4 regions of the Polaribacter sp. 20A6 genome follow, and region 2 is predicted to be linked to each of the others. Evidence: riboswitches for the same ligand, from Rfam matches in the RefSeq annotation. Region 2 holds a riboswitch; each other region holds the start of a gene.
The links. Region 2 has a riboswitch for cobalamin ahead of GQS57_RS04245 (hypothetical protein). Riboswitches for the same ligand answer to the same signal wherever they lie in the genome.

Region 1 (8,260 bases), on a different contig from region 2:
CCAGGAAGAAAAGAAGTAAAAACAGTACATCGATTTGATAAAAATAGATTGTCGGTTTTTAAATTTATGCGCGATGAAATTGAAAAAGGAAGACAAGTATATGTGGTGTATCCTTTAATTCAAGAATCTGAAGCCATGGATTATAAAGACTTAATGGATGGTTTTGAAAGTATTTCACGAGATTTTCCTACGCCTAAATATCAAATCAGTATTGTACACGGAAAAATGAAACCTGCAGATAAAGAACACGAAATGCAGCGTTTTGTAAAAGGCGAAACACAAATTATGGTCGCTACAACGGTAATTGAAGTCGGTGTAAACGTACCCAATGCTAGTGTAATGATTATTGAGAGTTCAGAACGATTCGGGCTTTCTCAATTACATCAATTAAGAGGAAGAGTAGGTAGAGGTGCAGACCAAAGTTATTGTATTTTATTGTCTAGTTATAAGTTATCCGAAGAAGGAAAAACACGTTTGAAAACGATGGTAGATACTACTGATGGATTTAAAATAGCTGAGGTAGATTTAAAATTACGTGGTCCTGGTAATTTAATGGGCACCCAACAAAGTGGTGTTTTAAATCTTAAAATTGCCGATGTTGTTAAAGATTCTAAAATTTTAGTGGCCGCAAGAAACACAGCAATTGCTGTTTTGCAGGAAGATGGTAATTTATCGCAACCAGCAAACAGCAATATTAAAAAGGCGTATGTTGCACTTTCTAAAAACTCTAAAATTTGGAGTGAGATTAGTTAGATTTCTTCAGTAAAACTAAATAGTAATAAGAAAAACAAATACCTATTGCTACCATACCAACTCCAATAAGCAAAGGCGAATTATAGGCGTAACCATAGGTAATTGGCAATCCGCCGAAAAAAGCACCCATCGTATTTCCTAAATTAAAACTAGACTGACCTCCAGCAGCGGCAATGCTTTCTGAACCTTCAGCAGAATCTATTAAAAGCATTTGTATTGGAGATGAACAACTAAAAGCAGCAACACCCGTAATAAATGCCATTGAATAACTCATAAATGGAATATGAGCTGTAAAATAAATGATAATTAAACAGAGCATCATAAATATAAAAGAAACGGTTACTGTTTTTTGAGGTGTAATAATGTCTGCTAACTTACCTCCTAAAAGGTTTCCTATTATCATTCCTAAACCAACTAAAACCATCACAAACGGAATTCCGTCTTCATTAATTTTGGTAATTTCGGTCATTAAAGGCGCTATATAGCTTAACCAAGCAAATAAACCACCAGTTCCTATAGAAACCATACCGATTATAACCCATGCTTTTTTTGTTTTAAAATAGGCCAATTGACTTTTCTTACTAACTTGTGAGAGTGGTTGCATTTTTGGAATCCAGAAGTATATAGAAAGCATCGATAACAAACCAAATAAACTGATTATTAAATACGTGTATCTCCAAGAAAAGTGATGCCCAATATAAGTGCCTAAAGGAACTCCAATAAGGTTTGCAATGGTCATACCGGTAACCATTATGGCAATTGCCTGTGCTTTTTTACCAGGGTCGGCAAATTTTGCAGCCACTACAGAGCCAACTCCAAAAAACGCACCATGTGGCAAACCTGCCATAAACCTAGAAACGAGTAAAAGTGAATATATTGGAGAAACAGCAAATAATGCATTAAAAACAGCAAACAAAAGCATTAGAAAAATTAATACTTTTCTAGGTGAATATTTAGCGGTAAATAGTACTAAAATAGGAGAACCAATAACAACACCTAAAGCGTATAAAGAAATTAAATGCCCTGCAGAAGGAATATCAATATTTAAGTCTTTAGCAATATCGGGTAAAATACCCATCATTGTAAATTCTGTCATTCCTATGGCAAAAGTCCCTAGTGCTAATGATAATAAACTCTTTTTAATCATATAATTTTTTTGACACCCTTTTTTAAAAGTTTGGCAAAAGTACTACATGTAAACTTTCTACAAGACATATAATTGTGAAGATTTGTTTGATTTAAAAAATGGTTTCTATTTGGGAGGGTAACTGTAATTTTCTTATTGTTAGTTTTTTATTTACTTATGGAAGGAACAAGTTTCTGTAAAAGAAGAAACTCATTCCTTAATTAGTTGGGGTGGTTTAAGAAGCTTTAATATTGTTTAAGTGATAAAACCTTAAATCGTGTTCATTTTGTCTCTCTGAACTAAAGTTCGAAATACGCTTTAGGTATCCAATAACTCGTGTTCCGTAGTCTATATTTTTAGAATTGCACTCACAACATTTTTGAAGTGTTTTTTTATCAATATGACCACATTCATTACAAATAGTAATCTTTACATTAAAACAAAAATAATTGCATCCAGCTTTTGCTGTAGCTTCAATTAGCTTAAGAAAACCGTCTTTATTAGGAGCTTCTTCTAGGTTTAAATGAAGTGCAGAACCACCATCTAAATACTTTATAATATCTGTACCATGCAGTATTATTTTATCCAAAGAATTGATAGCATTATTTTCTACAGGATAGAAATAAGAATTATAACAATCTCTGGGTACAAATAAGCCATCTTCTTTGTCCCATTTTGCATTTTTTACACCTAAATTTTCAGCAGGGACAAACTCAGTATTAAACATGTAACCATACGTTACTTTAGCTTCCTTGTTTGCGTCGAAAATTATTTTGAGCTGTTTTTCTACAAAATCTTTATAGATTGGCGTATTTTCTGCTTTTATTCCTTGACTTTCTGCTGCTTCTACCATTCCATTAATTCCGATAGTTAGAAACTGTTTATCAAGTGATATAAAACCAGCATCATAAACCGGAAGCATTCCTGCGTTTTTATATTCTTCAATTAATTTTCTGTAGGCAATTTGATATTTTTGAATTTTATTGATTTCGGTTTTAAGATCTTTACCTTGTTGAATTAAGCGATTCATATTTAGAGTAATCACATTAATCGAGCCAGTTGAAACACCTCCAGCACCGAGAGAATAGCTAAAAGTATTATCGCTAATTTCGTTCCTTAGCCTGCAGCAAGAAGCTAAACTATCTGCGCTTTCAGATTGATATATAAAAAACGAATTTCCTTCGCTTAATTCTGTGGCGCACATATTTGCAAATTCGGTATCTACAGGTTTGCCTTCTTTTACTAACATTGCAGCGGTAACTACCGGAAAAGTTAAAACAGCTTTTTCTCTTTCTTTATTAAACCATTTCATAAAGAACTGTTGTAGTTCTTTAAGGCTTTCCCATTGCGGTTTTGTCATGTCAGGGAAAACAAATTCACCAAATAAGCTATCAAAATATTTTTCATCATACAAAGAAATGTTCCAGAAAACAGATTGATAACCTCTGGCAGCTGCAGGTTGGTTTATGGCGTAAACAGCATGTTGTAAGTGGTTAGAAACCGTTTTTGTATTAGTGTAGAGGTAATCTTTTCCAAAATCTTTTCTAGCAAAATAATCGAAATATAGTAAAAATTCTACAGTTGCCAAAGCACCTGCAAATTGAGAACTTACCGCAAAAACAAGGTTTACAAATTCACCACAATAACTCTCTAAGTGTTGAGGAGCTTTACTTTCTCCGCCCAATTTTGTCAATCCATCAAATAAAAACGGATACATGCTAATAGAAGTGCAATAGGGTTTTAAAGAAGTTTCATCATGTACATAAATTTCATGAGCTTCTATTTGTCTTACATATTCATTAGCTAGTTCCTTGTTAAACAACTGTTCAATTTTATTTTTCACCAACTGCCTATTTACTTGTACATTGATGTCTTTATTTAATTCAGCTTCCATTGTGGCTATGTTTTTTGAAGAAACATTTGCGTTGGCATCTATTTTAGAGCCATCTGCAGCATTGTTAGCGTTAATGTAATTACTGATAAAATTAATTTTTTGATCTACCTGTTTTTGTGTTAAGCGAATCATAGCTTAATAGTTTTTTAAGAATAAATGATTTAATATATTATTTGTTTTTACGTCTATAAATTGCTGATTTGTATTAGGATTTTCTAAGCCTCCTTTTTTAGAGATCCATTTTCCAGTTTTAAGCCAAGTAAGGTGTTGTTGTAAGTTTTTATCAATCCTTTTTTCACCAGTATACAGACAGGTTTTATAGCCTTCTTTTTGTGCATATTTAAGGTGATTAATAAGTTCTTTTTGATGCCATTCGCCTCCCATAAATAAAACACAACTTGCAAACCCTTTGTATTTTTGTAATGTTTTTTGGTATAATTTGATAGAGAGTTGTTGTCCGTTTTCTTCTTTCCATAATATGGGTGAATGACAGCCTTTACAACGAATCTGGCATCCACAAATGCTAAAACATATGCTGATTTCACCAGGAACTTCTTGCAAAACAACCTGAATACTAGAGTAATTCATGTTCACGAAAATTATAATCAATAAAATGTATTTATTGATGGTTAATAATGTGTCAAAAAAGGTACGATAACCAATGATATAAGTAGATACATCGTGCCAATAACCTTTATCCCGAAAGCTCGACTAATATGAAATTGGCAGGTCTTCTGACTTACTCTAGTTTTTACGTCTTCCCATTTTAGAAATAAACAGTGACAAAGAATGTAACAACCTTTAATAGAGCTTACAGCTGCGGGAACAGTACAGGTTTTTCACCTGTTTCCCTTTTAATTATAACAACTAAAGCTGTTATTAGAACCAAATTCTATTCAAATTTAAAAATGATTTCACAACTTTTACTCTAGCAGATAATAACTTGTTAAGAAACTTATGAACAGCTTTTTTTTGTTGACTTAGTTGTTTATATAGTTTTTATTTTAAAATTTAACTTTATTTTTTTTTAGAATATTATCCGAATAAAGAAAAAAAACAGGTTTTATGACAAACTTTAAATCTTATTAAACTTCTAACAAATTCCATTTCGTCATTCTTTTTAAAGTGTCTATCTTTATCCGCTGTAATTAGTCACTTATTTAATGGAACTGTACAAAGAAAATCAACTGAAAGTATACAACTCTTTAACAAAGAAAAAAGAGAATTTTAAATCTATAACAGACGGATACGTTGGTATGTACGTTTGTGGTCCAACCGTTTATAGCAACGCACATTTAGGTAATGTTAGAACTTTTATGTTCTTTGATGTTGTGTATCGTTATTTATTGCATTTAGGCTACAAGGTACGTTATGTGCGTAATATAACCGATGCAGGTCATTTAGAAAACGATGCAGATGAAGGTGAAGATAAAATTGCTGTAAAAGCTCGTTTAGAACAAATTGAGCCGATGGAAGTTGTACAGCGTTATACTGTAGATTTTCATGATGTTTTAAAAAACTATAATTTTTTACCACCAAGTATAGAGCCTACTGCAACCGGACATATTGTTGAGCAGATAGAAATGATTAAAGAAATCATTGATAAGGGGTTTGGGTACGAAGTAAATGGTTCTGTATATTTTGATGTACACGAGTATAATAAAAAAGAAAATTACGGAATTCTTTCAGGAAGAAAAGTAGAAGATTTATTAAATAATACCAGAACTTTAGACGGGCAATCTGATAAGAAAAATCCACAAGATTTTGCACTTTGGAAAAAAGCGGATGAAAAGCATATTATGCGTTGGCCTTCTCCTTGGAGCGATGGTTTTCCGGGTTGGCATTTAGAATGTTCTGTAATGAGTACAAAATATTTAGGTGAAAGTTTTGATATTCATGGTGGTGGAATGGATTTAAAATTCCCACATCACGAATGTGAAATTGCACAATCTAAAACATGTAGTGGTGTAACGCCCGTAAATTATTGGATGCACACAAATATGCTTTCTTTAAACGGACAGAGAATGGCCAAATCTACAGGTAATTTTATTTTACCGAATGAAATTTTATCTGGAGAAAATAACATTTTACCGAAACCATTTTCGGCAAGTGTAGTTCGTTTCTTTAACATGCAAGCCAATTATAGAAGTATTTTAGATTTTTCTGGTGATGCTTTAGAAGCGTCGGAAAAAGGACATTCTAAATTAATGGAAGCGGTTAATTTTTTAGAAAAAATAGAAGCTGGTAAAACATCTACTTTTAATGTTCAAGAATGGAAAACAGCTTGTTATGCTGCCATGAATGACGATTTTAATACGCCAATGTTAATTCCTCAATTGTTTGAGGCTGTAAAGGTTATCAATCAAATAAAAGAACATAAAGCAAGTTTAACTGCAGAAGATTTAACTGAATTTAAAACAACAATTAACGCATTTGTATTTGATGTTTTAGGGTTGATGAATGAAAAATCTCAAGACAATTCAGAAAAAATAAATGGAGTTGTGGAATTGTTGATTAAGTTAAGAAAAGAAGCAAGAGAAAATAAAGATTGGGCATTGTCTGACCAAATTAGAGATGAACTAATCGCTTTAGGAATTCAGCTAAAAGATGGCAAAGAAGGCACCACTTTTTTAATCAATTAAAAAGGAAATTACGAATTATGAATTTCAATTTTTTGAGTGTGATTGTCATTTCGAAAGAGGAACGATTGAGAAATCTCATAATCAGGATGTATTCATTTAATTCTTAAATTTTAATCATTGAAAAAAATACTTTCTTTTCCATTTATATTGCTAGTTCGTTTTTATCAGGTAGCAATTTCACCATTTACACCAGCAACTTGTAGATACAGTCCAACGTGTTCACACTACACCATTGAGGCATTACAAAAACATGGTTTAATTTCTGGTGGATGGTTAGCGTTAAAGAGAATATTTAGTTGTCATCCTTGGGGAGGAAGCGGTTATGATCCTGTTCCGGATAAAAAAGAATAAATTAAATTGACATCTCGAGCGCAGTCGAGATATTTTTTTAATAGTGCATTTTATAATGAGGTTTCGACTGCGATCGACTAACATAGAATAAGAAATATATGAGCTTTTTAGCAATTACATGGGATCCTTCAATAGGAATAGATTTAGGTTTTTTTATCGTACGTTGGTACAGTTTAATGTTTGTAGCAGCATTTTTATTAGGTTTAAGACTAATGAAGAAGATTTATGTTGAAGACAAAATTCCTGCAGAAAAATTAGATGTATTATTTATGTATGTCTTTGTTTCGATGCTTGTAGGAATGCGTTTAGGAGATGTGTTTTTCTATAGCTGGTCTTATTATCAGAATCATTTATTAGAGATATTTTTACCGATAAAAGAAAGTGCAAACGATTCTTTATTCGGGATTATAAAAGGATGGAAATTTACTGGTTTTACTGGTTTTGCTAGTCATGGAGCTGCAATTGGAATTCCTATCGCAATGTATTTTTATGCAAAAAAACACTTGAATAAACCTTGGTTATTTATCTTAGATAGATTGGCAATTATGGTTGCTTTGGCAGGTTTCTTTATTCGTTTTGGTAACTTTTTCAATTCAGAAATTTACGGAAAAGCAACAGGTTCTAATTTTGGAGTCATTTTTAAAGCGGCAGGAGAAACGGAGCCAAGACATCCAACACAATTATATGAAGCATTTAGTTACTTAATATTGTTTTTTGTGATGTGGCATTTATTTTGGAAAACAGATAAAAAAGAACAAACAGGATTTCTTTTTGGTCTTTTTATGGTAGTACTTTGGTCTTTACGTTTCTTTATAGAATTCTTAAAAGAAGCACAAGTAGATGGTAGAGAAGATTGGGTTTTTAACTCCTTAAACACAGGTCAGGTTTTAAGTATACCATTGGTTTTAATCGGTTTTTGGTTAATGTTTAAGAAATCTAAAAAAGCTGGAAACAAATAGTTTTATGGAGAAATTAAAACAACGTTGGGGAGTAAAAAATAATTGGTCTATTGTAGCAATTATTTTAGTGTTTTCTATAAACGGTTCTTTTGCTACTTGGGTAGCTAAACCTATAACAAGTTATATCGGCTTGTCTCAAGAAACAACAAATCCTTGGGTATTTTGGCCTTTAAGAATTTTATTAATTTTTCCTATTTACCAAGCTACACTTCCAATTGTAGGTTGGTTTTTTGGGCAATTTAAATTCTTTTGGTCTTTTGAAAAAAAGTTTTTAAGTAGATTAGGTTTAGGATTTTTATTTAAAAAAGAAGATTAAAACGTTATAATTTCTTCTACATCTTCCTTTTTAATTACATGGCTATAAAACCACATTATTGTAAATGTTGGTATAATATCTAAAAAAGGGAGAGCTTCTTCAATAAAACTAATTACAGCAGCAACTTTTCCTTGTTTTCCTTTGTACATCTTGGTCATTAAATAACTAGATAATGGTGCCCAAAGAACATCTATAAAAGGTATTGGAATGATACCAATA
Region 2 (8,260 bases):
CATATTTTTAATGTTTCTCATCCTTGGAAAAAAGAAAACATGTCTAAAGAATTAGAAGAGGTAATTGAAGTTTGTATTGATTTTTTGAAAAAATAAATCTACAAAGTATTTCCTTGTAGATTTATTTTAGGGTACTTGTTTTAGATTTCAAACTCTTTAGCAGAAAAGTAAATATCTATTGGAGAAGCTCCTACGTTATCTACCGTTTTTGCTACAGTTTTATCTGCGTTATAAATTACTAAACCACTATTATCTGGATCTATAAAATCCTTTAAACCGATAACGTAAACTTGTTTCGTATTTGGGTGTTGTTTTACAACTGTGTTAAATGCAATTCCGTCGTTAATTGGTGCTGCAAACTCTTCAATTACTTTGGTTTCTGTATTAAAAGTGTAAATTTTTCCAGATGCAGATTCAGACCAAAAAGCATTCACACTTTCTGAGTTCATTGTTAAAATACTATTTGTGTATAAATTAATAACACCATCTGTATCAGTTACTGTTTCATTTATAGAATAGTCTTCATTTAGTTTTGTAAAGGTGGCAGCTGTGGCTCTCTTTTCTTTTGCTACCCAAATAGTTCCGTTTTTATCTTTTAAAAGTCCAGAAATACTGTCATCAAAAGTTATTACAGAAGTAAATTCTTTAGTAGTCATATTCATTACAACTAATTCCTTTCCATCTGCAATTAACACATTTTCTGCATCTACAATTAGTGCAGCATTGTTAAAAAGAATTTCATTAGAAACCTCACTTATAGCATCACCAATACCAGTAGTGGTATTTACATGGCAAAGATTGTAATTTCTACTTCTTCCACTTCCAGAGGTATTAATTACCAAACCATCCGTGTTAGAATACATTTGTAAATAAGATGGAGAAGATACGTTAGAAGAAGTTATAGATTCTTCTACACTTAATGTTTCTAAGTTAACTTTAGAAATATATGATGGTCCGTTTTGACTTACAATATATAGTTGATTATTATAGCTAGAAAAAGAGGTGCTTTCTGCATTTTCAGATACAGTAACGTTTGGTGTTGCAATTTGATTTTCGTCTAGAAATGTAAGTGCTGTTTTATCACTTTCTAGAGATAAGATAAAGGCATTATTGTAAGTTATTGGAGCTTCAGGAACTACATCTTTTTTAGTACAAGATACTGCAAATAATAAGCCAATTAAGGCTAATCTAGTTAGACAACTTTTCATTATGATTGATTTTAAAATTTTAAATAACAAAATAGGCAAGTTCTTACCCTTATTAAAAAGCGAAAAAACCATGCATATGACACGTATTTCTTTTAACTTTTTTCCCGAAAGTTAAAAAAGACGAATATAATTTTTGGCAGGTCTCCTGGCTTGCATTTTGTTAAAACCTTCCCGTCTTTTGTAAAGACAGTGGTGTAAGAAATAACGATAATCTAAACTAGACAATGCTTACAGTTGCGGGAACAGCTCAGGCTTAAAAAAACTACCTGATTCCCTTTTAATTTTAATTCAATTTATTGAATATAAAACCAAAAATTTATGATGCAAAAGTATCCCCTTTTTTCATTATAAAAAACTAATTTCAACAAATAATCTAGTGTATTTTTAGGTCTTAGGAATTGCAATTTCCTTTTATGAGATAGCGAGATTTCTCAATCGCTAAAGTTCTTATTTTGAAGTGATAAAGCTGAATGCAAAAAAACACAGAACTTATCACTGAGAAGTATTTAGAAGTCTAATAGCAGTGATACCATAAACATGAGCAAATTCATGAGATTCCTCAATCGCTTAAAAAAAGCTCATTTCGGAATGACGAACTGTATGAAAAAAACACCCAATTTGTCATTTCGACGAAAGGAGAAATCTCATAACAGTGATCCCAAAACAGCGAGCAACATTATGAGATTTCTTTCTCCATTCGAATTAACAAACAGCGTAAAACACTGAATACTGCTGCTGTAAGCTGAATACTAAAACCACAAACTACTTCTCACTCTCCAATTCCAAAACCTTTTGAATCATTTTATCATCCTGGTGCATAATTCTGTAAAAGCCAACATCGCCAAAAAGTGTATTTGCAATAGAAGCTTTTAGGTATTTTTCTAAGCTTATTTTGGTTGTTAAAGAAGGTTTAAAAGTATCTTTAATATCAGATAAATAACTATTAAAAACAGTCCCATCTGTATCAAAATCTGTAATAAAACTATCTATTGTCCATTTTTGCAGCTTTTTTCTATTGTTATCAACATAATCAAAAGCAAAATCATTAATGGTATTAAAGTAGTAACCATTCATATAAGAAGTAGTGTCTATTGGTACAAAAACATCCGGAATAATTCCTCCGCCACCATAAACAATCTTTCCTTTAGGAGTTTTATATTTAAGAGAATCTACCACTTTTATGCTGTCTTTATTTAACAATTCACCATTAGAAACCCTCTTCTGATAATCTGTATAATAATTCTTATTTCCTTTGTGGTCATATGGTTTTTGAATAGATCTACCGGTTGGCGTATAATAACGAGCCGTTGTTAAACGCACAGCAGAACCATCGCCTAAATCCATTTCTATTTGTACCAAACCTTTTCCAAAAGAACGTCTTCCAATAATGGTTCCTTTATCGTTATCTTGTAAAGCACCCGCTAAAATTTCTGATGCAGAAGCAGAGTTTTCGTCAATTAAAACATACAAACCACCTTTTTCAAAATCACCTTTAGAGGTTGCAAAAGATTCATCTATTTCGTTTTTATTGTTTTTTGTAAAAACAATCAGTTTATCATCTTCTAAAAATTCATCAATAATACTATTTGCAATGTCTATAAAACCACCACCATTGCCTCTAATATCAAGAATTAAATCGGTCATTCCATCATCAATTAAGGTGTTTAATGCAGATTTAAATTCACTGTAAGTATTTCTCGCAAAACGATCTAATTTAATATAACCAACAGAGTCGTTCACCATATATGCTAAATCAACACTTTTAATATTTACATTACCACGAGTCACAGAAACGGTAAAAGTAGAGTCAATACTTTTTCTATAAATTTTAAGCGCAACTTTGGTATTTGGTTTCCCTTTTAAATAACCAGGCACTTTATCGGTGTACATTTTTTTACCATACAAAGTATCTTTGTTAGCCATTAAAATTCTGTCTCCTGCCTTAATTCCTGCTTTTATACTTGGTCCACCTTTTATAGGTTGAATAACGGTAATTGAATCTTCAATCATTCTAAACTGAACGCCGATTCCTACAAAATTACCTTGCATGTTTTCTGTAACTGCTTGCAGCTTTTCTTTAGGAATATAAACAGAATGCGGATCTAGTTTACCCAACATTTGCGTAATAGCTCCGTCTAAAAGACTTTCTGTATTTACGGTATCTACGTAGTCTTTTTCAATAAAATTAATAAGTTTTCTTATTTTTAGTTCTTGAGACGAATTTTTATTTAAAGACAACATATTGCTACCACTTCCGTTAAGCGAAAGTCCAATAAGTAAACCAAAAATAACTGCTAAAGATAAGTATATAGGGAGGTTGTTTCTATTCTTCATAAGGTAAATGCATAATTTCTACGCCTGCTTTTTCTAGAAAATTGATACCAGAAGTATCCTTGTATGATTCTGCATACACAACACGTTTTATTCCTGCTTGGTGAATTAATTTGCTGCACTGAGTACATGGAGATAAGGTAATATATAAGGTTGCACCCTCTGCAGATTGTGTAGAAGACGCCACTTTTAAGATCGCGTTTGCCTCTGCGTGTAAAACTTCCCACTTTGTAACTCCATTACAATCTTCGCAAGAATTATCAAAACCAGTAGGTGTTCCGTTAAAGCCATCAGAAATGATCATTCTGCCTTTTACAATTAACGCACCTACTTGTTTACGTTTGCAATGAGAGAGTTTCCCCCATTCGCGAGCCATTTTTAAATAAGCCCTATCGTATTTTAATTGTTTCTTTTCAGTCATACAGAACGAAAGTAAAAAGATTTAGATAAATATGACGTTAATAATTAGACAAAATTTATTTTCAGCTGTTATGAATAATTTTTTGGGCGTTCCCTTATAGGTCGGGCTTTCCCCTACAATCTTTTTATTCATCCTTCATAAAAAGGATTTTCACTGCAATCCCTAACGCAGCTAGTCTGCAAACAGCAGTTTAATACTTTAAAATTTAAGGCTTACCAAAACACTCTATCTAGCATCATTTGTATAGAAAAACCAATTACAATAGACGAGCAAACTAAAATCCAATCTCTTCTGCTAACTCTAAAAAAGTTTTGAAGTAATGTACCAACAATTAAAATACCTAAGACAATAATAATTTGAGCAGCTTCTATACCTAATGCAAATTCTAATAGCGGAAACAATTTATTTTCTTCTTTACCAACCATCATTTTAAAATAGTTAGAAAACCCTAAACCGTGAATTAAACCAAAAAACAAAGCAAATATTAAGTTGATGTTTTGTTTACCTGAAGCAGTGTTTTTAGCTGTAAAAACATTTATTGCTCCAGTTATAAAAATGGTTACCGGAATTAAATATTCAATAATATCTATTCTAATTTTTAGAATTCCGTAGGCAGATAAAGCCAAAGTAACAGAATGACCAATTGTAAATAAGGTTACTAACCATAAAACTTTTTTCCATTGTTTAAAGCTAAATACAACAGCTAGCACAATCAAAAATAAAATATGATCGTAAGCAGATAAATCTAACACATGGTTTAACCCCATTTTAAAATACAGTAAAAAATCGTCCATTAAAAAAAATAATTAAGTGTGAATGGTAAAGATATTAAAAACAGTTATCGCATAAAAACCTAAATACACTATTAACAATTCTAATTACTAAATTTTAAATAAAATCAAATTTATAAGTATTCATTCCTTTAAATCGATAATAATTTGATAAATACGTAAAGTTTATTACTTTAAATAAGTATTAATACGTAATAATACTTAGTTTTGTAATTCAAATACGTAATTATGAAAACAGTTATAGTTGTCGGAAACGGAATGGTTGGTTATAAATTTTGCGAAAAATTTGCAGCAACTCCAGAAAGTAAAGATTTTAAAGTTATTGTTTTTGGTGAAGAACCAAGACCTGCTTATGATAGAGTTCATTTAAGTGAGTTTTTCGAAAATCAAGATGCAAAAGCCTTAGAAATGGCACCTGCAGAATGGTATAAAGAAAACAATATCGATTTAATTGTTGATGAAAGAGTTTCGGAAATCAATAGAAAATCTAAAGTAATTACTACGGCAAACGATAGAGCCTTTTCTTATGATTATTTAGTGTTAGCAACAGGTTCATCTGCTTTTGTTCCACCAATTAAAGGCGTAGAAAAAGAAGGGGTTTTTGTATACAGAACTATAGAGGATTTAGAAGGAATGTTGGCGTATGCAGCAAAACTGAAAGAGAAAAACCCAAATGCAAGAGCTGCCGTTTTAGGTGGAGGATTGTTAGGTTTAGAAGCAGGTAAAGCCGTTATGGATATGGGATTAGAACCTCATATTGTAGAGTTTGCCTCTAAGTTAATGCCAAGACAATTAGATTCTAGAAGTAGTAACGTATTGCAATTAAAATTAGAGTCTATAGGATTAAATATTCATTTAAACAAAGCAACCAATCAAATTCTAGGTGATACATGTATTACAGGAATGGAGTTTGGCGAAGATGATGTTTTAGACGTAGAAATGTTAGTCGTTTCTGCCGGAATTAGACCGAGAGATGAGCTAGGTAAAGTGTCTGGTTTAGAAATGGGTGTTCGTGGCGGAATTGTAGTAGACAATAAAATGCAAACTTCCGATCCAAGTATTTTTGCAATTGGAGAAGTTGCTTTGTACAACCAAATGATTTTTGGTTTGGTGGCGCCTGGTTATGATATGGCGGGCGTTGCAGTAAATCAAATTATTGGAAATGTAGAAGAATTAATGCCTGCAGAGATAGATATGTCTACCAAATTAAAATTAATTGGTGTAGATGTAGCAAGTTTCGGAGAGCCTTTTATGCCAGCATCAAAAGGACATTCAGTTATTTTCGAAAATAAAACTCAGCATTTATATAAAAGAATTAATGTTAGTTTAGATGGAAAGTCTTTATTAGGAGGAATCTTAGTTGGTGATGCATCGGACTATAATATGTTGCACCAAGTATATTTAAACGGAATGCCAATTCCAGAAGATGCAGCACAATTAATATTGCCAGCAACAGAAGGCGGTGCTTTTGGTAGTGCTTTAGATTTACCAGACGAAGCGCAAATTTGTTCTTGTGAGAATGTAACAAAAGGTCAGATTTGTGGAGCCATAAAAGACGGTTCTTGTGAGGATTTAGCCGGAGTTATATCATCAACAAAAGCAAGTACAAGTTGCGGTGGTTGTAAACCAATGGTTACAGATTTGGTAAACGAAACGTTGAAATCACTTGGTAAAACGGTTAAAAATGTAATTTGTGAACATTTTGAATATAGCAGACAAGAGTTATACGGAATTATAAAAGCTAAAAAACTGACTTCCTTTAACGAGGTGTTAGATGCTTGTGGAACTGGTCATGGTTGTGAAACTTGTAAGCCGTTAGTTTCTTCAATTTTTGCAAGTTTATATAATGACACGCCAAATAAAGAAGATGTTACTCAAGATACAAACGATAAATTTTTAGCAAACATTCAGCGTAACGGAACCTATTCTGTAGTGCCAAGAATTGCTGGTGGAGAAGTTACTCCAGAAGATTTAATTGTTCTAGGCCAAATTGGATCGAAATACAATTTATACACAAAAATTACCGGTGGAGCTCGTATCGATTTCTTTGGTGCAGAATTAAACGATTTACCTGCTATTTGGAAAGAGTTAATTGCTGCTGGTTTTGAAAGCGGACATGCGTACGGAAAATCGTTAAGAACTGTAAAAAGTTGTGTCGGTTCTACATGGTGTCGTTATGGTTTAGATGAAAGCATCACGTTTGCCATTGAACTAGAAAACAGGTATAAAGGATTGCGTTCTCCGCATAAAATTAAAGGTGGAGTTTCTGGTTGTATCCGTGAATGTGCAGAAGCGAGAGGTAAAGATTTTGGAATTATTGCTGTAGAAGGTGGTTGGAATCTTTATGTTGGTGGAAACGGTGGAGCAACACCAAGACATGCTCAGTTATTAGCAGAGAAAATAGACAACGAAACGGTTATTAAATATTTAGACAGATACTTAATTTACTACATACAAACTGCTGCTCCGTTAATGCGAACTGCCGCTTGGTTAGATAAATTAGAAGGCGGAATTGAGCAATTGAAAAAAGTAGTTATCGATGACAGTTTAAATATTGTTGAAGATTTAGAAAAAGAAATGCAATTCTTGGTAAATGCGTACGAATGTGAGTGGAAACAAGCCATCGAAAATGAAGAAACTCAAAAACGTTTTCAGCATTTTGTAAATTCAGATGATAGAGATGATAACTTAGTATTTGTTCCGTTACGTGATCAGAAAATGCCAGAACTTTGGAAAAATTAATTTTTCAGCTATAAATGATAACGTACAGTTTTGTCATTTCGACGTTAGGAGAAATCACATAAAGTTGCTCAACATTATGTGTTCACCGTAATGCGACTTCTCTTAGAATTGAAGTGACAGAACGTTTTAAAATAACATTTTAAATCTCAATTATTTTCAATAATACTATTTAGTTGAACAGAAATAACAAATACAATTATGGACACATTACTTTTAAAATACAAAACAGTAAAAGAAGCAGATGTAAAGGTTTGGTTTAAAGCAGCTCCTGTAAATGCATTTCCAAAAGATGGTGGTGCATGTGTAAAATATAAAGATTTACAAATTGCTGTTTTTAATTTTTCTAGATTAGGTAAATGGTATGCTTGTCAGAATTTATCACCAGAAAAACAAGAAAACGTGTTGTCTAGAGGTATGTTGGGCGATCATAAAGGGATTCCTAAAATTGCGTGTCCGTTACACAAGAAAACATTTTCATTAGAAACGGGCGAAAATTTAAATGCAGATTTAGAACCTATTGCTGTATATCCAATTAAGATTGAAGCAGAAAATGTGTATATTGGCTTCTCAGAATAAACAAAAAAGATGAAGCCAACAAGATTTGAAACTGCTATTGCTATTATTGATAAAAAAAATGCAGAAGACCCAAACAACTATCAAGTTTCTGGATTAGAGTATCCTAAAGAGTTATTATACTCGCAAAGAATGACAAGAAAGTTGCTTCAGTTTGATCCTAATGCATCAAAGGCACTTCAAATTTCTGCAAG
Region 3 (8,260 bases), 660 kb from region 2:
TCTGTAATGGAGTTGTTAAAACTTAATATTTCTGGTTGATTATCTGCGATAATATCATCTTCAATACAGCTATTAAAAATGAGTGAAAGGAATAGAATAAATTGTAAAGATCTCATTATTTTTATTTTAAATTCTGTCGTAGAAAAAAACGAATGTTTACAGTCCTCATTATAATAGTTAACTTTTTCTTAAAAAAAAAGTACTTATAAATATGGAAACCCGTATAAAAACTATAAAATGAAAAATTAAATTTGATATTGAATTAGTGAGGAGTTTAAAGAAAACTTTTCATTTTAAAAAGTAAAAAATGTTTCAAAAGGTTTTGGTCGCAGAAGATCTAGATGTTATTAATAGCGGAATTAAAATAGCTTTAGAGGAAATAGGAATAAAAGATATAGATTTTGTTTCGTATTGTGATGATGCGTATTTTAAAATTAAAAACGCTTATTTAAACAATGCTCCTTACCATCTCATTATTTCTGATTTGTCTTTTAAAAATGATGGAACTCCGCAAGAATTAAAGTCAGGAGAAGAGTTAATACATAAAATTAGGAAAGAATTTTCAGATTTAAAGATTATTGTTTTCTCTGTTGAAGATAAGCCTTATAAAATTCAGCACTTGTATAAGAATCTAAAGATAGATGGCTATGTTTGGAAGAATAGAAACGGATTAAAAGAATTAAGGAATGCTATGCATAGAATTTATACTACAAATCAGTTTTATATTTCGCCAGAATTAAATACTACGGTTCATCCAAAGCAAGCTCTAGAGATTACTGATTTTGATATTTTTTTAATAGCATCACTTTCTATGGGATCACTGCAAGAAGAAATAAGTAAAAGCCTGAGAAAAAAAGGGTGTTTTCCCTCTAGTATAAGTGCTATAGAAAAAAGGTTAAAATTTTTAAAGGAACATTTTAATGCAAGTAATCCAACGCATTTGGTTGCTATTGCTAAAGATTTTGGGTTAGTGTAATTCTTTTTTTAATATAAAACTGCTATTTACGGAAACCCGTAAAATTTATATGTTTTATTGGAATATATTTGAATAGTATTTAGAAAAGAAACTATTGAAAAGGAAAGAGTTCTAATTGAGAGCCTTACGGAAATCCGTGAGGCTTTTTTTAGAAACCTTGTTTTAAAAGTAGTAATCAGGTTTCTCTAAAGATTTTTATTTTTTTAGAAAACCAAAAAATAAATTGAAAGAAAAGTACAGTGGTTTTTTAGATACCATTTTATATATGAGTTTATTACAGCTTCATTTATTATAATTTTTGAGTATTTTAATATTGTTGGGGGACAGTGTTTTCAGTCATTAAGTTATTTTATTTGGAGTTGTTTTTTTTCTATAAGATATTTATACGGCTTTTAAATTTTGAAACTATTGATCTTTATCATAGTTTATATTTAAGTATTTTATTCTCTAAAGGGTATTTTCTGCCTTTCTAATTAGTCATTTTTTTTACTTCAACAAAGTAGCATTATTGATGCTTTTTATTCAAATTATTTGTGCTTTTTTTAGGTTTTAAGGAATAGTGAGGTTGTTTAGAAATAAACAATAAAAGCGTGTTGTTTATTCCTGAAAAGTAGATAAATTTGTACTTTATTTTTTAACTAAGAATGGTTATCAAGTTTAAAAACTTGATATTAAAATGGGAATCTAGTGTAAACCTAGAACTGTCCCGCAGCTGTAAGCTCTAAAATTGAAATCCGAATAGTCACTTTTCGAAAGAATGGGAAGACCGGGTGGAAGGAGTAAGTCAGAAGACCTGCCATTTTTTTAATAATTCATTAAGCTTTCGAGGATTGAAGCTAGAATTAGGAATCTGCCTATCTATTATTTTAGATACGTAGTACTTCTCTTATTCTATCCTCGTACGTGAAATTCAAGTATGAGGAATTCTTTTTTACATTCTTTTGGGGTTATTTTATTGAGCATTGGATTTTTTAATTCAAGTTTTTTGCATGCCCAAAAAATAGATTCTACAAAAGCAGTTCAGCTTAAGGAAATCTTTTTAATAACGAATAAAGAGAAGCTTAAAATACATTTTTCTCCAGTTACTGTTCAGACTTTAACGGGGAAAACTTTAAGTCGTTTAAGTAATGCTAGTGTTGCAGATGCTATTCGTTTTTTTAGCGGAGTTCAATTAAAAGATTATGGCGGAATTGGAGGAATAAAAACCATAAATGTGAGAGGAATGGGCTCACAACATACCGGAGTTTTTTATGATGGTGTTCAGCTTGGAAACGCACAAAACGGACAAATAGATTTAGGTAAATATTCTGTGCAAAACATGGAAGCTGTTTCATTGTATCAAGGACAGCGTTCAGATTTAGATCAATCTGCTAAATCGTATGCTTCTTCCAATAGTATTTATTTAAAGTCTAAAACTCCTCAATTTTCTGAAGGGAAAAATAGCAATACCAACGTCAGTTTAAAAACGGGTTCTTTTGGACTGGTTAATCCTTCTGTAAACTTAGATTTCAAAATTAATGAGCATTTAAGTGCTCGCCTTAGTACAGAATATCTCAATGCCAACGGAAAGTATAAGTTTAGATATACAAACGGAAGTTATGATACAATAGCAACACGTAATAATGCCGATATCGAATCTTTTAGGGCAGAAGCGTCTTTACATGGTTCGAATGGAATTAAGAATAATTGGAACGTGAAATTATATCACTATGATTCTGAACGTGGATTGCCAGGAGCTATCGTTGCCAATCGTTTTAAGCGTCCGCAACGTTTATGGGATCAAAATAATTTTCTACAAGGTGCATATACAAAGCATGTAAACGACTCTTATTTTTTTGTGTTAAGAGGTAAGTATGCGCATAATTATTCTCGTTACGTAGATCCAGAAATTATAAAAGTGGATGGTGAGCTAGATAATAGATATACACAAGAAGAATATTATCTATCGATGGTAAATACGTTTCAGGTTTTACCTTTTTGGAAATTATCCTTGGCAACAGACTTACAAAAGAATACGATGGATGCGAATTTGTACAGATTTTCATATCCTAAAAGAATCACGCTTTTATCAGCTTTAGCTGCTGATTTTAATTTTGATAAAATCCACATTCAAGCAAGTTTATTAAGTACAACCGTAGATGAAACGGTTCTGTATTATGAAGCTGCAGAAGATTTACAAAAATATTCACCTACAATTATGCTGAATTGGCAACCTTTTGAATCTAATAAATTTAGGATAAGAAGTTTTTATAAGGAGATTTTTAGACAACCCACTTTTAATGATTTGTATTATACGTTTATCGGAAATACTTTTTTAGACCCGGAAGATGCTACTCAGGTAAATTTGGGGTTTTCTTATCAAACGGACTTTAAAAAAACAGCATTTGATGTACAAACAGATGTGTATAAAATTTGGATAGAAAACAAAATTGTTGCGATTCCTGGCGCTAATTTATTCCGTTGGTCTATGTTTAATTTAGGCAAAGTAGAAACAACCGGAATAGAAACAAATATAAAATCGAGTGGGAGTCTAGGTGAGAAATTTAAATACACTACAAACTTAAGTTATACGTACCAAGAATCTATAGACGTTACTGCTGGCGCGAGTAATTACGGAGATCAAATTCCGTATATACCTGTTCATAGCGGTAGTATCAGTGCTATGATAGATTACCGAAAAATAGAATTTAATTACAGTTTTATTTATACAGGAGAGAGATATAGCCAAAAGGCAAACATCAGTTCTAATTATTTAGATCCGTGGTTTACACATGATTTAAGTTTAGGTAAAACACTTTTGTTTAATCAAAAGAAATTAAAAGTTTTAGTAGCAGTAAACAATGTATTTAATCAACAATATGCGGTAGTAAAAAACTTCCCAATGCCAGGGAGATCCTATCGTTTTACTTTAAATTTTTTATTATGAACAAAAGAAGATTAAGTGTACAGATTGCATCAGCTTTAGCTGTTGTGTTTTTTTTCAATGCATGTAGCAGCAATGAGAATTTTGATGACTCCATAACTCCAGAAATTCCTACAGAACCTATAGCTGATTTAAAAGGGTTTTATTTATTGAATGAAGGAAACATGTCTATGAATAAAGCAGCTTTAGATTATATGGATTTTGAAACTGGAATTTACGAAAAAGAAGTTTTTAGAACAGCAAATCCAGAAGAAGTTGGTGGTTTGGGTGATGTTGGAAATGATATGGGAATTTATGGTTCTAAATTATATGTGGTTGTAAATGCGTCTAATAAAGTAGAAGTTTTAGATGTAAATACTCGAAAAAAAATTAAACAAATAAATGTTGATAATTGCAGGTACATAAAGTTTTACAACGGAAAAGCGTATTTAACAACTTACTTAGGTGTTATTGGGGATCCGGACGCTGCAAACGGAAAAATTATGGAAATTGATACTACAAGTCTTAGTGTTACGCGTTCTGTTAATGTAGGTAGGCAGCCCGAAGAATTGGTAATACATAATGATAAAATTTATGTGGCAAATTCAGGAGGTTATAGTCCGCCAAATTATGAATCTACGGTTTCTGTGGTTGATATTGTAAGTTTCGAAGAAACAAAACGAATAGAGGTAGAAATCAATCTTCATCGTATGCAAATTGATAGTGAAGGAGATATTTATGTTTCTTCTAGAGGAGATTATTATGAAACGCCTTCTAAACTTTTTGTGATAGATACTGAGATAGATGAGGTGACAGAATCGTTTGATTTGGCTGTTAGTAATATGACCATTTTTGATGATATTATGTATATCTACAGTACAGAATTTAGTTATGTAACAGGAGAAAACACCATTTCTTATAACAGGTTAGATACAAAAACAGAAACCATACTTACAGATTCTTTTATTTCCGATGAAGACAAAGATCTTATAAAAATTCCTTATGGAATTACGATAAATCCAGAAACGAAAGACATTCTAATTACAGACGCTAAAGATTATGTAACACCAGGAACATTGTATTGTTTTTCATCTGAAGGTGCTTTTAAGTGGTCTGTAGAAACAGGAGATATTCCTAACAAAGTAGTATTTAACTAGTAATAATTATAACCCAAATATCAAATTTTAAATTAAAAACATGAAGAAAATTATCCAAACTTTAAAACTACGTGTAGCGTTTATTATTCCTTGCTTTTTAGCAATAATGGCAACATCTTGTACATCAGAACTAGACCTTTATAGTGTTTTACCAGAAATTGAATTATCAGAAGAAAGTAATAGTGTAGAAATGTTAATGGGAGAAACAATTAATTTTTCTGCTACAAAAATTAATGAAACAGAATATTTAGAAGAATGGTATTTAGGAGACAGTATTGTTTCTACTTTATCTACCTATGATTTTGTTCCAGAAACTTCTGGAGATTATGTTTTGTCTTACACTGCGTCTAATGATGCAGGAGAATTTACACATGAATATGTTATTTCAGTAGCAGCTGTAATTCGTCCTATTACAGAAGAAAGTAATTTGTATGTTACTACTTTAATTGATTATTTACCTGCTCCAGGGCAAAAAATTAATACTTCAATAGGTACAGAAGAAGGAGCTAAAACTCTAGAAGGTAAAAAAGGAATGGTTACTTTAGGAGCATGGGGAGGTGCTGTTTCTTATACTTTTGATCATACCGTTATAAATACAGAAGATGCTGCTGATATAATGATGTATGGAAATGCATTTTCTGGTTTTGCAGAACCCGGTGTTGTTTGGGTAATGCAAGATGAAAATGCAAATGGAATTGCAGATGATACTTGGTATGAAATTAAAGGTAGTGCAGATGCTTTCGAAGGGACTATAAAAAATTATAGTGTAACTTATTCTAGACCTAACGAAGATTCAGAAGTTGTAACTTGGATAGATAGTGAAGGGGATAATGGTGTGATATCAACAAAATTTTATCCAGAATTTATTACAGAAGATTCTTATACAATTACAGGGACTCTTTTAACAGATGATAATATTGACATGAGTAATCCTAGCTGGATTAAAAGTAACGCTTTTGAATATGGTTATGCAGATAATACTCCAGGAGGCGATAAATTAGATATTTCGGATGCAATAGATAAGGATGGAAATACTGTAAATTTAACAGGAATCGATTTTATTAAAGTTCAAACAGGAATCCTAGCAAATATGGGGTGGTTAGGTGAGCTTTCTACAGAAGTAACAGGAATAGCAGATTTAAACATGTTAAATGATTAAATAGTATATTTTACTAAATAAAGAGGTTGTCTAAAAAAGATTAAATCTTGTCATACTGAACTCGTTTCAGTATTTCAACTTATTGAAGTTCAATCTTCATAAGAATCTGAAATAAATTCAGATTGACAAAAAATATCTTTTTAGACAATCTTTTTTTATTTTATCACTTTTAATGTGTGATGTATATTAGTGAAAAAATAGAGATAAATATCCACAAGCTTACAGCTAATACAATCGGTTTTATTCCTGTTGATTTTAGGTCTTTTATAGAAATTGTAGAACCTACAAGAAACAAGGTTACAACCAAGGTTCTTTTAGAGTAAAAAACAATTTCAGAGGTAATTACTGTCGGAATTAAATGATAACTATTTATAAAAATAGCGACTACAAAAAGTAAAATAAAATAAGGAATTGAAATTTTCTCTCCTTTTGTTTTAAATATAAACATAGATAAAATAGCTAAAGGAATTATCCAAAGTGTTCGAGATAGTTTTACAGTTGTAGCAATTCTTAGCGCTTCATCTCCATAACTTAAAGCAGCACCTACAACAGAACTAGTGTCGTGTATGGCAATAGCACACCACATTCCAAATTGTTCTTGAGATAACTGCAAAAAATGTCCTATTGCAGGGAAAACAAACAAGGCTATAGAGTTTAATAAAAAAACAAGACCTAAAGCAACACTTATCGTTTTGCTATTTGCTTTAATGACTGGAGAAATGGCTGCAATTGCACTTCCGCCACAAATAGAAGTTCCGGAGGTAATTAAATGACCTAATTTTTTATCTAACTTTAATAGTTTTGTAAGTAGTAACCCCATACTTACTGTTAAAAAAATAGAGAAAAAGGTAAGACTGAATGCTTGCTTACTTGTAGCTAATGTTTCTTTAAGAAGCATTCCAAACCCCAAACCTACTACTGCTACTTTTAAAAGAATATGAATGGCTTTATAGCTTTTAGATTTAAAAGGGTTTTTAAAAATGATGGCAAATACAAAACCAAGTAATAAAGCCGTTGGGCTATTCATTGGGCTAAATAGTGCAAAAACTATAATTAAGAAAAAGATAATTTTAGGGAATGTCGTTTTCATATCGAGATTTATTTATCGATACAAAACTAGGGACTAAGAATAACTATTTAGCAAACTAATTTATTGTTTAAGATAACTAAAAGTTATAGTTGTTTAAAGTGTATTTTTCAAAGTAACTCATTAGGTTAGATTGATACCCTGTTCTAGAAACAAAATAAAACCATCTCTCAATAGATAAGTCTTTTACGTCAATTATTTTAAGCTTGTTATTTGTTAGTTCTTCAGAAATAGCATGAATAGAAATAAAAGCAAAATTATCAGAATTTAAAAGGTAATTTTTAATAGCCTCTGTACTGTTTAGTGTTACCACAGTATTTAGTTTTTTAATGTGGTGTTTGTTTAAATGTTCTACAACTATTTCTTTGGTTCCAGAACCTAGTTCTCGCATAATAAACGGAATTTCTTGTAAGACTTCTAAACTAATAATTCCTTTCTTAAAAGTGTTGTTTTTAGCATTTGTAACTAAAACAATTTCATCTTTCATGAACTTACTAAATTGTAGTTTACGATTGGTGTTTTTACCTTCTATAATTCCGAAATTTAGTGTCTGGTTTAAAATAAGTTCTTCAATATCGTCAGAATTTCCTGCAGTTATTTCAAACTTAGTATTAGGGAATTGTGTTCTAAATTTTGCAATTACTTTTGGCATAATATAATTTGCCAAAGTGGTACTCACACCAAAATTTATTAAATCTGGATGGTTTTCATTTTTATGCAAAAATTGATTTTCCATTTCTGCATAAATTTCTAAAATTTTATTGGTGTAGATTAAAAATGCCTTCCCTTCATTAGTTAATTCTATGGAGTTTCTTTTTCTTAAAAACAAGGTAGTTTTATAGGCTTCTTCTAAATTTCTAATAGACTTAGAAATAGCAGGCTGCGATATAAATAATTGCTCAGCAGCTTTTGTAAAACTTAAATAGGTTGCAACGGTTTTAAAAATAAGAAGTTTTGTATGCATTAACTGTTTAGGTAT
Region 4 (8,260 bases), on a different contig from region 2:
TAGGATTCATTTTTAATTAGATTCCCTTTTTCAAGGGAAAGACAGTTTAAATGACAATTAAAAACACCGTTTAAGATAGTCTTTTGCTATCCAATTACTTTTAATTTGGCAAATTGAAGTAATAATTTCTTTTTACCAACAGTACCAAATTTAATTTCTGCTTTTTTATTTGGTCCATTTCCTTCTAATCCAATTACCTCTCCTGTACCAAATCTATTGTGCTCTACAAAATTACCCACAACAATATTACCATCAAATAAATTAGGTTTTGAGGTTGCTTGAGATACCTTTTTTAGATTTTTAGGAATAATAATTTCTTTTTTCTTCACCAAATCACGTTCCATTTTTTTACGTTGAATCGGTTTTTGAAAACGAATTCCTTTTGGAGCATCATCAAAAATACTTTTATCTACAAAGTTATTGATTGCTGGGTTGGTACTTTTTGGAGTGATGTAATTTAGATACTGATCATCTATTTCCTCTAAAAATCTACTAGGTTCTGCATCTACCAATTTTCCCCATCTATAACGGGTTTGCGCATAACTTAAATAAGCTACTTTTTCTGCCCTTGTTATGGCTACGTAAAACAACCTTCGCTCCTCCTCTAATTCACTTCGCGTATTCATGCTCATTGCGGAAGGAAATAAAGATTCCTCTAATCCAACAACATACACATACATATACTCCAATCCTTTAGACTGGTGAATCGTCATTAAAGAAACAGATGGTTTGTCATCTTCTTTTTTAGCATCAAAATCTGTTGCCAACGCCACATCTTCTAAGAAAGTAGTTAAAGAAGTATCGCCACCTTCTTCAATTTTATCCGTAATAAAATCTTTAATTCCGTTTAAAAGTTCTTGAACGTTTTCTACCTTACTAACTGCTTCTGGCATTCCGTCTTTTTCTAAATCTTTTATTAATTGTGCCTTTTTTACAACTGTTTCAGCAATTTCGAATGCATTTTTTGTTTGCGATTCTACTTGCAAACTTTGCATCATTGTCATAAAATTACGAAGCTTATTTTTAGTCCCCGTATTTATTTTTAAATCTATTTTATCGATATATTTAATAATATCGAAAATAGATTTTTTATAATGATTTGCAGCTATTGTTAACCTATCTATGGTTGTTGCACCAATTCCTCTTGCAGGATAATTGATAATTCTTTTTAACGCTTCTTCATCATTCGGGTTGATTAAAATACGTAAGTAAGATAAGATATCTTTTATTTCTTTCCTTTGATAAAAAGAGATTCCTCCGTAAATTTTATAATCAATTCCTTTTTTACGCAACGCATCTTCAATAGCTCTAGATTGTGAGTTTGTTCTATACAAAACACAAAAATCATCTGGAGTTAATTGATGGTTCATTTGGTTTTCCCAAATGGATTGAGCTACAAAACGTCCTTCTTCTCCGTCGGAAATGGTACGCATTACATTTATAGCTTCTCCAGGATCATTAGAGGTCCAAACTTCTTTATCTAATTTTGTTTTATTTTTCTCGATTACAGAATTTGCTGCATTAACAATATTACTTGTAGAACGGTAATTTTGCTCAAGTTTAAAGGTTTTTACATCCGGATAATCTTTCTGGAAATTTAATATATTCTGAATATTTGCGCCCCTAAAACTATAGATACTCTGAGAATCATCTCCAACCACACAAATGTTACCAAATTTGTCTGCCAAAGCTCTCACAATAATATATTGAGAATGATTTGTATCTTGATACTCATCTACCATTATATACCTAAAACGATCTTGGTATTTTGCCAAAGTTTCTGGAAAACGAGCTAATAACTCATTGGTTCTTAACAATAAATCATCAAAATCCATTGCACCAGCCTTAAAACATCTGTCTACATAGGTTCTATAGATATTACCAACTTCAGGTCTACTTGCATGTAAATCTGCTTCTTGTAATTCTGGGTTATTAAAATAGGCTTTAACCGTTATTAAACTATTTTTAAAGGAAGAAATTCTACCTAAAATTTGTTTTGGTTTGTATTGCTCTCTATTTAAATTTTTCTCTTTAATTATTGCTGATATTAAACGAACAGAATCTTGAGAATCGTAAATTGTAAAATTAGTTGGAAACCCCAATTTATCTGCCTCAGTACGTAAAATTCTAGCAAAAACGGAGTGAAAAGTTCCCATCCACAGATTTCTAGATTCACTATTACCTACAACACTGGCAATTCTTGCCTTCATTTCTTTGGCTGCCTTGTTGGTAAATGTAAGTGATAAAATGTTAAAAGAATCTACGCCTTGCTTCATTAAATGCGCAATTCTATAGGTTAATACACGTGTTTTACCAGAACCCGCACCAGCAATAATAATCATGGGTCCGTCTTTCTGTAAGACAGCCTGTCTCTGTGGTTCGTTTAAAGAATCTAAATATGTGCTCAATGGTTTATTTTAAAGGAATTTGAAAGCGTGAAATTAACCAAACTATTCGTTTATATAAAAGAAGATGAATACTATTTATTCACAATTTTTACATAAGAAAACCCAAAGATATCTGTCTAAGAACAGATAAACACAATTATCTGCCCACAGACAGATAATTTAAAATATCTGCTTACAGGCAGATAATATTGTTATTTAGCTTAATAATTGATATATTAGCTAAAAATTAAGATTTACAAATGACAAGTATTTTAACAGGCGACATCATCAATTCTAGAAAGAAGGATGATAATTTTTGGTTAGAAACGCTAAAAGAGGCGTTAAGTACTTTTGGTGACTCTCCAAAATATTGGCAGATTTACAGAGGAGATAGTTTTCAATTAGAAATAGAAAACTGTGAAAATGCATTTTACGCAGCTTTAAAATTGAAATCTCATCTAAAATCTATAGAAAATATCGATGTTAGAATCGGAATCGGAATCGGAGAAAAAGAATTTAATGTTCCTGAAATTACAGCATCTAACGGAGAAGCTTTTATAAATTCTGGTTATGCATTTGACACCTATCTAAAGAAGCAAACCATTGCTATAAAAACTCCCTGGCAAGAAGTTGATGCAGAACTAAATATAGCTTTTGATTTGGCTTTATTAACCATGGATTCTTGGACAAAAAACTCTGCAGAAGTATTTAAAATATCTTTAGAAAAGGAAAATAGCACACAAAATGAAATTGCAGCTCTTTTAGGAATTACACAAGGACGTGTTAGTGAACGCCAAAAACGTGCTGGATTTGAACCTATTATGAAACTAGAAAAACGTTTTAGAAAAATTATCAATCAAAAAATAAAAAAAGAAATGGAATTCCAAGTATATGAAGAAAATGATATTTTATCTGATACAATAAAAAAATTAAAGGTTCGTACTGAAAATAGAAAAAAAGAAATGGATAACTTTAAATATACTCTAAATGATGAAAATAATGTAAAAATTGAAAATATAATTAAAAAAGAAAAATCAAAATGATTTTATTTCTAAAACTTTTATTAGCTCACATTTTAGGCGATTTTGTTTTTCAACCAGAAAAATGGGTTAAAAACAAAGAAGAAAAGAAGGTAAAGTCGGTAAAGTTATATTATCACATTGCGCTTCATGCATTATTTTTAGTATTGATACTTCAATTTAACCTTAAAGAATACTGGCTTGCTTTTCTATTAATTATAATATCTCATTATAGTATAGATCTTTTAAAACTCTATCTACAGAAAAAGAAAACAAAACGAATTTGGTTTTTTATAGATCAAGTTTTACATCTTACCATATTAGTATTTGCTACTTCCTTTTATGTAGATTTTTCTTTATCAACAGAAAACCTCATAACAGATCAACTCTTATTATTGATTATCTTTTTACTGTTGGTTATTTTTGTTTCTGCAATTATCATCAAAATAATAATTACACAATGGAATCCTGAAAGTAAAAAAGAAAATGATGATTCTCTTGCAAAAGCAGGTCGTTATATTGGAATTCTAGAACGTTTGTTTGTTTTTACGTTTGTAATTACCAATCATTGGGAAGCTATCGGCTTTCTACTAGCAGCAAAATCTGTTTTTAGGTTTGGAGATTTAACATCATCAAAAGACAGAAAATTGACGGAATATATTTTAATTGGTACTTTATTAAGTTTTGGTATTGCTATCTTTTTAGGAGTATTATATTTGTACACTTTAAAATTCATCTAATTTATGGAAGACAAACTAATAGAAAGTATTGCTTATATTCTACCCGCTGTGATAACTGGTTTAGTTGCCTATTATATTTTTAACAGATTGATCATAAAGCTAAGTTCTGATGAAAAAATAGCGCTACTATCTCAAAGAAAAAAAGAAGCTTTACCTATAAAACTACAAGCTTACGAAAGGATGTTGTTGTTTTGTGAGCGTATTAACCCTGTTAAAATGTTGGTGAGAATTAAACCAATTACAGAAGGCACTCAAGATTATTTACAATTGTTGATTGCAAATATAGATCAAGAATTTGAACACAATTTAGTACAGCAAATGTATATTACAGATGATACCTGGACAGCAGTTGTAGCTACAAAAAATACTATTATTAATAAATTAAGACAAGTTGCAGAAACGGCAAAAACAGCTAATGAATTGCGCGAAAAGGTGATTATAGACTACTCTAAAACATTACCACCAACAGATACCGCTATTAGTTTTATTAAAAATGAAGTGAAAAAATTATTGTAAAAAAAAAGACCATCTAAAATAGATGGTCTTCTTCCTCTTTTCGAAAATAGCAAATTTCCCTTTGTTAAAACTGAAGTCTTACTCCTAATTTCAAGTTTCTACCACGTGTAGAAAATCCTAAAATATCATCGTAATCTTCGTTTAAAATATTTGTAACTCCACCAAATAAAGTTACAGTATCTTCTAATAATTTATAATTAGCCGCAAAATCTAATACTTGGTAACTCTCTAAAGTAACATCTTCTCCAGCAGTTCCAAAAGAACCATACCTATCAAAAATACTTCTATCACCTACATTTTTATAAGTAATATTAAAGAATGTATTTGTAAAAGCATTTACATCTAAACCAGCTACAAATTTATTTGCAGGAATATAATCGTTAAAATCTTCTGTATTATCTTTATCTACATACGTATAAGACGCGTTAACAGTTAAAAATTTAAGAGGCGTAATATTTGTATTTATTTCCAAACCATTTGCATCAGAAGAACCATTACCATATTTGTAAGTAGCATTATCATAAATAATTGCATCTTCCTCTTTTCTATTAAAATAAACCATATCAAACTGAAGCCAATCTTTATAATTTACATCAAAACCTGCTTCAAAAGTTTCATTAGATTCTGGTTTTAAATCTAAATTACCAGAAAAACCATCATATAATTGATACAAACTTGGTGTAATAAAAGCTGTACTATAAGAAGTTAATAATTTAATAGAAGCATTTTCATTCTTTAAAACTGAGTACGCAAGATTCCCGTCATAAACTGCATGATTACCATATACATTATGAATATTTAATCGTCCACCTACATTGGCACTTAAACCAAAATCTGTTATATACACTACACTTGCATAAGGATCTACAGTATTAAAATTTGCAATTCCTTTTTCAATTTCTGCAAAAGGAGTAACTGTATTATTACTGTGAATTTGATAATTTAAACCTGTAATTAATTGAATTTTACCATCCTTAAAATCATATCTATTTACTAAATCTAAATTTACACTTCTACCAACAAATTCGTAGTTGTCTAAAGTACCAGCAAAAGAATTGAATTGCTCTAAATTTCTTTCTACCACATTTGCAGAAGCTAATAAGTAAACTTCTCCTTTATTATAAGTGTATTTTGGTTTTACACCAACTCTAAACTGCTCTTGATCTCCTGTATTTACATCACTATCAGAAAAAGCCCCTGCGTCAAAATCATAATCAAAATCATCATAATTTAAGAAAGTCTCTATAGAAAACTTATCATTTACTGCATAACCTAATTTTAACAATGCATTTTTACTGTAAAAACTATCATTTTCATAAACAGCATTTGTTTTACTTTTTGCAGCAGACATTCCGTCTGTTCCAGTAATACTAAAAGAACCTAAGAAATTAAGTTTCCCTAAAGTACCGTTTAAACTTACGTTTTGGTTGTTATCAGACAATCCGCTTCCTTTAACATTTGCGGTATTATTTGTACCAACACTTGTTTCAAAAGAACCAGAAATTTTATCTTCTGATGCTTTCTTTAAAACAACATTAATAACTGCAGTAGCTGCTCCAGAACCGTATAATGTAGATGATGCACCTTTTAAAATTTCAATAGACTCTATTTGACTAACGGCTAATAAACGTAAATCGAATTGTTGATTAATTGCAGATTGATCTGTAACCGGCACACCATCAATTAAAACTAAAACTTGCCTATTTCTTCCTCCTCTAATATTAATACTTCTTGGTTCTGATGCATTAGAATTTACACCTCTAACATCAATACCAACAACATTATTTAGAATTTCAATAACATTTTTACCAGCATTTTGTTGCAATTCTTTTTGAGTAATTTTCTGAATTACCTTACCGGTATTCTCTTTTTTTAGATTGAATTTTGTTGCTGTAACAACAACTTCATCTAAAGCCTCTACTTTTTCTTTTTGCTGTGCAAAAAGATTTGTGCTAGCAAAACTACATGCCAAAACACCAACAATTAATAATTGTTTTTTCATTTTTAATGATTTAATTTAAGTCTTCTTCTTTTACAAGAAAACAATAATGATTACTCCTTGTTAAACAAGGAATCTAAATAAATCAGGTAAATTTGTGTACAAAATAGAATTAGTACATAAACCTTTATCCCGAAAGTTTTAAACTCGTGATTTATGGCAGGTTTCCTGACTCGTTTTATGTTATTATACCTTCCCAACAAAAAAATGTCAGTGGTAAAAGAATTAATAACATCCTCTAAAGAGGTACTAAATGATGCTGAAATAAACTCAGCACAAGCTTAGTATAAACTTACAGTTGCGGGAACAGTTCTGGATTTCAACCAGATTCCCTTTTAATTCGATGTAAATTATTTCTACATCAAAACCAAAATCGTTGCAAATATATATGCATTCTTATGAACAATCTAATTAATTCGTTTCCAAATTTTATACCTTTAAGGATTGATAATTTTGATAGAAATGAGAATAGAAAATGAATTAAAGTTAGGTTTTAAAGATGTAATGATTCGCCCAAAACGATCTACATTAAAATCGAGATCACAAGTAAGTTTAGAAAGAGAGTTTACTTTTTTACACAGCGATGTTGTTTGGAAAGGAATTCCTATAATGGCTGCAAATATGGACACTGTTGGTACTTTTGAAATGGCAAAAGCACTTGCAAAACATGGCCTTTTCACTGCAATTCATAAACATTATTCTATAGAAGAATGGAGAGAATTTGCAGCAAAAGCTGATGAAAAAATACTAAACAATATTGCCGTTAGTACCGGAACAGGTAAAGACGATTCTGAAAAAGTAAAAGAAATTTTATCTGAATTTCCTCAAATAAACTTTATCTGTGTTGATGTTGCTAACGGCTACTCAGAACATTTTGTGAATTTTGTTCAGAAAATGCGTAAAGATCACCCTAATAAAGTAATTATTGCAGGTAATGTAGTTACTGGAGAAATGGTAGAAGAATTATTATTAGCTGGCGCTGATATAATTAAAGTAGGTATTGGTCCTGGTTCTGTTTGTACAACACGTGTAAAAACAGGGGTTGGTTATCCGCAACTTTCTGCTATTATAGAATGTGCAGATGCAGCACATGGTATGGGCGGACAAATTATTTCTGATGGTGGCTGTAAAATTCCTGGAGATTTATCTAAAGCATTTGGTGGAAGTGCTGATTTTGTAATGTTAGGCGGCATGCTTGCTGGACATGAAGAAAGCGGAGGTGAACTGATTGAAAAAAATGGAGATAAATTTAAAGCTTTTTACGGAATGAGTTCTACAACTGCCATGAACAAACATGTTGGTGGCGTTGCAAATTATAGAGCATCCGAAGGAAAAACGGTTGAAGTTCCTTACAGAGGAAATGTAGATGATACTGTTATAGATATTTTAGGCGGAATTAGGTCTACATGTACGTATGTTGGTGCAAGCAGGCTGAAAGAATTGACTAAAAGAACTACTTTTATTAGAGTTCAAGAACAAGAAAATCAAGTGTATTCATAATGAAAAACATAAAGTTAATTCCTGTTTTATTATTTTTATTGATAACAGTTTCTTGTAAGAAAGAGATTGTTAAAGTTGATAATCATACACAAGCAGAAA

Region 1: it holds a riboswitch for cobalamin, as region 2 does, so the genes downstream of both, nrdG (anaerobic ribonucleoside-triphosphate reductase activating protein) here and GQS57_RS04245 (hypothetical protein) in region 2, are expected to answer to the same signal.
Region 3: it holds a riboswitch for cobalamin, as region 2 does, so the genes downstream of both, GQS57_RS07165 (TonB-dependent receptor) here and GQS57_RS04245 (hypothetical protein) in region 2, are expected to answer to the same signal.
Region 4: it holds a riboswitch for cobalamin, as region 2 does, so the genes downstream of both, GQS57_RS16755 (TonB-dependent siderophore receptor) here and GQS57_RS04245 (hypothetical protein) in region 2, are expected to answer to the same signal.

The regions. Positions count from the first base shown of each region.
Region 1 covers NZ_WTPZ01000009.1:51,002-59,261, reverse strand. Annotated here, with positions in the region: gene GQS57_RS16640 (DUF559 domain-containing protein) at 1-753, shown strand, start outside; gene GQS57_RS16635 (MFS transporter) at 746-1,900, opposite strand; gene nrdD (anaerobic ribonucleoside-triphosphate reductase) at 2,115-3,905, opposite strand; gene nrdG (anaerobic ribonucleoside-triphosphate reductase activating protein) at 3,909-4,361, opposite strand; cobalamin riboswitch at 4,480-4,678, opposite strand; gene cysS (cysteine--tRNA ligase) at 4,937-6,415, shown strand; gene yidD (membrane protein insertion efficiency factor YidD) at 6,533-6,766, shown strand; gene lgt (prolipoprotein diacylglyceryl transferase) at 6,865-7,725, shown strand; gene GQS57_RS16605 (DUF6787 family protein) at 7,730-8,041, shown strand; gene GQS57_RS16600 (hypothetical protein) at 8,038-8,260, opposite strand, start outside.
Region 2 covers NZ_WTPZ01000002.1:111,587-119,846, reverse strand. Annotated here, with positions in the region: gene GQS57_RS04250 (S9 family peptidase) at 1-96, shown strand, start outside; gene GQS57_RS04245 (hypothetical protein) at 141-1,208, opposite strand; cobalamin riboswitch at 1,326-1,536, opposite strand; gene GQS57_RS04240 (S41 family peptidase) at 1,971-3,542, opposite strand; gene GQS57_RS04235 (dCMP deaminase family protein) at 3,532-3,960, opposite strand; gene GQS57_RS04230 (HupE/UreJ family protein) at 4,173-4,754, opposite strand; gene nirB (nitrite reductase large subunit NirB) at 4,980-7,493, shown strand; gene nirD (nitrite reductase small subunit NirD) at 7,692-8,069, shown strand; gene GQS57_RS04215 (DUF4202 domain-containing protein) at 8,079-8,260, shown strand, end outside.
Region 3 covers NZ_WTPZ01000002.1:771,356-779,615, forward strand. Annotated here, with positions in the region: gene GQS57_RS07155 (Ig-like domain-containing protein) at 1-116, opposite strand, end outside; gene GQS57_RS07160 (response regulator) at 308-976, shown strand; cobalamin riboswitch at 1,605-1,792, shown strand; gene GQS57_RS07165 (TonB-dependent receptor) at 1,962-3,902, shown strand; gene GQS57_RS07170 (YncE family protein) at 3,899-5,035, shown strand; gene GQS57_RS07175 (cell surface protein) at 5,076-6,194, shown strand; gene GQS57_RS07180 (YeiH family protein) at 6,364-7,284, opposite strand; gene GQS57_RS07185 (LysR family transcriptional regulator) at 7,361-8,245, opposite strand.
Region 4 covers NZ_WTPZ01000010.1:4,665-12,924, reverse strand. Annotated here, with positions in the region: gene GQS57_RS16775 (ATP-dependent helicase) at 87-2,408, opposite strand; gene GQS57_RS16770 (sigma factor-like helix-turn-helix DNA-binding protein) at 2,648-3,430, shown strand; gene GQS57_RS16765 (DUF3307 domain-containing protein) at 3,427-4,146, shown strand; gene GQS57_RS16760 (hypothetical protein) at 4,150-4,662, shown strand; gene GQS57_RS16755 (TonB-dependent siderophore receptor) at 4,727-6,664, opposite strand; cobalamin riboswitch at 6,802-7,048, opposite strand; gene GQS57_RS16750 (GMP reductase) at 7,124-8,161, shown strand; gene GQS57_RS16745 (ABC transporter substrate-binding protein) at 8,161-8,260, shown strand, end outside.